Regions from separate parts of the Kosakonia beeri genome, predicted to be linked through region 2. Evidence: predicted binding sites of a transcription regulator. Region 2 holds the regulator's gene; the other holds the start of a gene.
The links. Region 2 encodes PurR, which represses purine synthesis genes. Its sites were predicted from a motif close to CANGCAAACGTTTGCNTG; they were not measured.
Positions count from the first base shown of each region.

Region 1: a site for PurR is predicted at 912-929, ahead of purE (5-(carboxyamino)imidazole ribonucleotide mutase). Genes of this name have one in related genera too.

Region 1 is NZ_CM135106.1:3,668,821-3,671,022, forward strand. It holds gene ppiB (peptidylprolyl isomerase B) at 1-147, shown strand, start outside; gene lpxH (UDP-2,3-diacylglucosamine diphosphatase) at 150-872, shown strand; gene purE (5-(carboxyamino)imidazole ribonucleotide mutase) at 1,001-1,510, shown strand; gene purK (5-(carboxyamino)imidazole ribonucleotide synthase) at 1,507-2,202, shown strand, end outside.
Region 2 is NZ_CM135106.1:2,815,147-2,817,348, reverse strand. It holds gene punR (DNA-binding transcriptional activator PunR) at 1-530, shown strand, start outside; gene purR (HTH-type transcriptional repressor PurR) at 550-1,575, opposite strand; gene cydH (cytochrome bd-I oxidase subunit CydH) at 1,873-1,962, shown strand; gene ACUY4S_RS13390 (MFS transporter) at 2,139-2,202, shown strand, end outside.

The DNA.
Region 1 (2,202 bases), 850 kb from region 2:
GGTTGGGGTTACTGCGTGTTTGCAGAAGTGGTTGAAGGGATGGACGTGGTAGACAAAATCAAAGGCGTCTCCACTGGCCGCAGCGGTATGCACCAGGACGTTCCGAAAGAAGACGTGATCATCGAAAGCGTGACCGTCAGCGAGTAATCGTGGCGACGCTCTTTATCGCAGATCTGCATCTGCAAACACAAGAACCGGCGATCACCGCCGGTTTTCTGCGTTTTTTAGCGGGCGAAGCGCGCCAGGCAGATGCCCTTTACATTCTGGGCGATCTGTTTGAAGCCTGGATTGGCGATGACGATCCAAACCCGCTGCACCAGCAGGTCGCGGCCGCGATCCGCGCCGTCGTCGAGGCGGGTGTCCCCTGCTACTTTATTCACGGCAACCGTGATTTTCTGTTGGGTAAACGTTTTGCCCGTGCCAGTGGTATGCAACTGCTGCCGCAAGAGCAGGTACTCAACCTGTACGGTCGTAACGTGTTGATTATGCACGGCGATACCCTGTGCACTGATGATGAAGGCTACCAGGCGTTTCGGGCTAAAGTTCATCAACCCTGGCTACAGACACTGTTTCTCGCTTTACCGCTGTTTATCCGTCGCCGCGTAGCGGCAAAAATGCGCGCCGGCAGCAAAGCCGCTAACAGCAGCAAGTCACTTGAGATTATGGACGTCAACGCGCAAGCGGTGGTGGCAGCCATGGAGCAACACCGCGTACAGTGGCTAATTCACGGGCATACTCACCGTCCAGCTATCCATACGCTAACCGCAAATAACGCGCCTGCCCACCGTGCCGTGTTAGGCGCATGGCACAGCGAAGGTTCAATGGTGCGTGTCAGCGAAACTGACGTAGATCTGATCGCTTTCCCCTTCTGATGACGTTTTCGCTGCCGCGACGATCGCCGCTTACATCGCCACGCAACCGTTTTCCTTGGCCGTTTTACGTGCTATTCTCTGTGCCCTCTTATGTAGTCTGAAGCACACCCACAGGAGTTTTGAGACGCATGTCTTCAAGCAACCAACCGGCGCGCATCGCCATTGTTATGGGCTCGAAAAGCGACTGGGCCACCCTGCAGTTCGCCGCCGAAATCCTCGATTCCCTGCACGTTCCGCACCATGTTGAAATCGTCTCTGCACACCGCACCCCGGATAAACTGTTTAGCTTCGCCGAAGAGGCAGAGCAAAACGGCTATCAGGTGATTATTGCCGGCGCAGGCGGGGCTGCGCATCTTCCGGGCATGATCGCGGCAAAAACACTGGTACCAGTATTGGGTGTGCCGGTACAAAGCGCGGCCTTAAGCGGCGTGGACAGTCTGTACTCTATTGTGCAGATGCCGCGCGGTATCCCCGTCGGCACGCTGGCTATTGGCAAAGCAGGCGCAGCCAACGCCGCCCTGCTGGCCGCACAAATTCTTGCTCAGCATGATGCTGCACTGCATCAGCGACTGGCGGACTGGCGTCAGGCGCAGACTGATGAAGTGCTGGATAACCCGGACCCACGAGGTGCGGCATGAAACAGGTTTGCGTACTGGGCAATGGTCAGCTTGGGCGCATGCTGCGCCAGGCTGGCGAGCCGCTGAGCATTGCCGTCTGGCCCGTCGGGCTGGACGCCGATCCGCAAGCCGTGCCGTTTCAGCACAGCGTTATTACCGCGGAAATTGAGCGCTGGCCAGAAACCGCATTAACCCGCGAGCTGGAACGTCACCCTGCCTTTGTTAACCGTGATGTGTTCCCGATCATTGCCGATCGTCTGACCCAAAAACAGCTGTTCGATGAACTTGGACTGGCGACCGCCCCGTGGCAATTACTGGCTGACAAAAGCGAATGGCCTGCGGTGTTCTCGCGCCTGGGCGAACTGGCGATTGTTAAACGTCGCGTGGGCGGGTACGACGGTCGCGGCCAGTGGCGTTTGCGTGAAACAGAAACGGCACAGCTGCCAGACGACTGCTACGGTGAATGCATTGTCGAGCAGGGCATTCATTTTTCTGGCGAAGTCTCACTGGTGGGCGCGCGCGGCCACGATGGCAGCACAGTGTTCTACCCTCTGACCCACAACCTGCATCAGGATGGGATCCTGCGCGCCAGCGTCGCGTTTCCAAAACCAAATGCAGAACAGCAGCAACAAGCCGAAAGCATGTTGTCAGCCATCATGCATAAGCTCAACTACGTGGGTGTGATGGCAATGGAGTGTTTTGTCACACCCGGT
Region 2 (2,202 bases):
AAGTATTTAACGGCGTCTGGGATGCGCTGGCCGACGGGCGAGTTGAACTGGCTATTGGTGCCACTCAGGCGATCCCGGTGGGCGGGCGCTATGCGTTCCGCGATATGGGTATGTTGAGCTGGAAGTGCGTTGTTTCCAGCCGTCACCCGCTGGCGAGCCTCGACAGCCCGTTGAGTGATGAAACGTTGCGCAACTGGCCTTCATTGATCCAGGAAGATACTTCCCGTTCTCTGCCAAAGCGGATCACCTGGCTGCTGGATAACCAGAAGAGGGTGCTGGTACCGGATTGGGCCTCGTCGGAAGCGTGTCTGTCGGCAGGGGTATGTGTGGGAATGGTCCCGTCGCATTTTGCCCGGCCATGGCTGGAAAGCGGAGACTGGGTAGCGCTGGAACTTGAAAATCCCTTCCCGGATGCAGCCTGTTGCCTGACATGGCAACAAAACGAAGCCTCGCCAGCGCTAAACTGGTTGCTGGACTATTTGGGCGACAGTGAAACACTGAACCGGGAATGGTTGCGGGAGCCGGAGTGAAGGCTCCCACCGAAAAGTATTAACGACGGTAGTCGCGGAACGGGCCGTCAGCAACCGAACGGCGCTCAATCAGGCGCGGATGGACTTCAATGGATTGCGATTCTTCACGTTTGTTAACGATGCGATCCAGCAGCATGGTAAACGCCGTTTCTCCCAGCGAGTCTTTCGGCTGATGGATAGTGGTCAGTGACGGCGTAAAGAAACGGGAGTTGCGCACATTGTCGTAGCCAATGAGCGAAATATCCTGCGGTACGCGCAAGCCCATTTCATCGGCGGCACAGAGCGCGCCCATGGCCATAATATCGCCCCCACAGAAGACGGCTGTCGGACGGTGCGCCTGCGACAGGATCTGCTGCATAGCGCGATAACCGGACTCCGGCTCAAAGTCACCCTGCACAATCCAGCTTTCCGGCACGGTGATCATGGCTTCGGTCATGGCTTTCATAAAGCCTGCCAGACGCCCAGCGCCGGTGTTGCGCTCCAGCGGCCCGGGAATAACGCCAATGTCACGATGCCCACGCTCCACCAGATAACGACCAGCCATATAGCCGCCTTCAAAGGCGTTATCAATCACCGAGTCAGTAAAGTCAGCTTTGGCTTCGCCCCAGTCCATCACCACCATCGGAATATGGCGGTACTCTTCCAGCATGCTGAGCAGCGACTCCGGATATTCCGAACACATCACTAACAAACCATCGACGCGTTTTTGCGCCATCATGGACAGATAAGCGCGTTGTTTTTCAAGGTCATTCCAGGCGTTGCCGAGAATCAGGGTATACCCTTTCTGAAAACACTTTTTCTCGACAGCTTCAATGATTTCAGCGAAATACGCCGCTTCGCTACTGGTTGCCAGCAAACCGATCGATTTGGTGTGATTCACCTTCAGGCTGCGCGCGACGGCGCTGGGTGAATAGTGCAACTCTTTGATCGCCGCCCACACAGCATTGCGCGTCTCTTCGGCGACGAAACGGGTTTTGTTAATTACGTGTGATACAGTTGTGGTGGAAACGTTTGCTCGCTTCGCTACGTCTTTGATCGTTGCCATCAGATGTCACTCCAGACCATATCTTAAGCTCCTGATAATACATAAGGTAAACGTTTGCCTTCAATCACCCTGTACCCGCGAAAGGGAATGCGGTACGCCGGGAAAAAGACACTGGACGTCAGGAGGGGAGTCAATGGCCGGTACGCTAATAAATTTAGCGTCGAATTTTGTCTGATCTTGAGCAAAAGGGGAAGAGATAAAACATTCGTCTCACGAATTCCTGCAAGATTTTTATGATTATTTGTGCAAAAATGCGCTAACGCACTTTTTGTGTGGAAATTAAAACGGAGAAAATTGATGAGCACCGACCTGAAGTATTCACTGTTCACCACCATTATCGTTCTGAGCCTGATTGTTTTCGGCGCTCTGACCGCAGCTCTGCATTGATCCCGCGCGAGGGAGAGGCTTTTTCTCCCTCCGTTTTGCCCGCTTTTCTGCCCATTGTTATCAAACCCGCAATAATCTTTTGTCATTTTGCTAACTGCTGTTTTTTGTGATTACTGTCATACTTTTGGCTTCTACAACAGTGTCATCCACCGACACGGTGTTTCCGGAGTCTATCTATGAAAGTGAATTTTCCTTTGCTTGCCCTGGCGATTGGCGCCTTCGGCATTGGCACCACTGAGT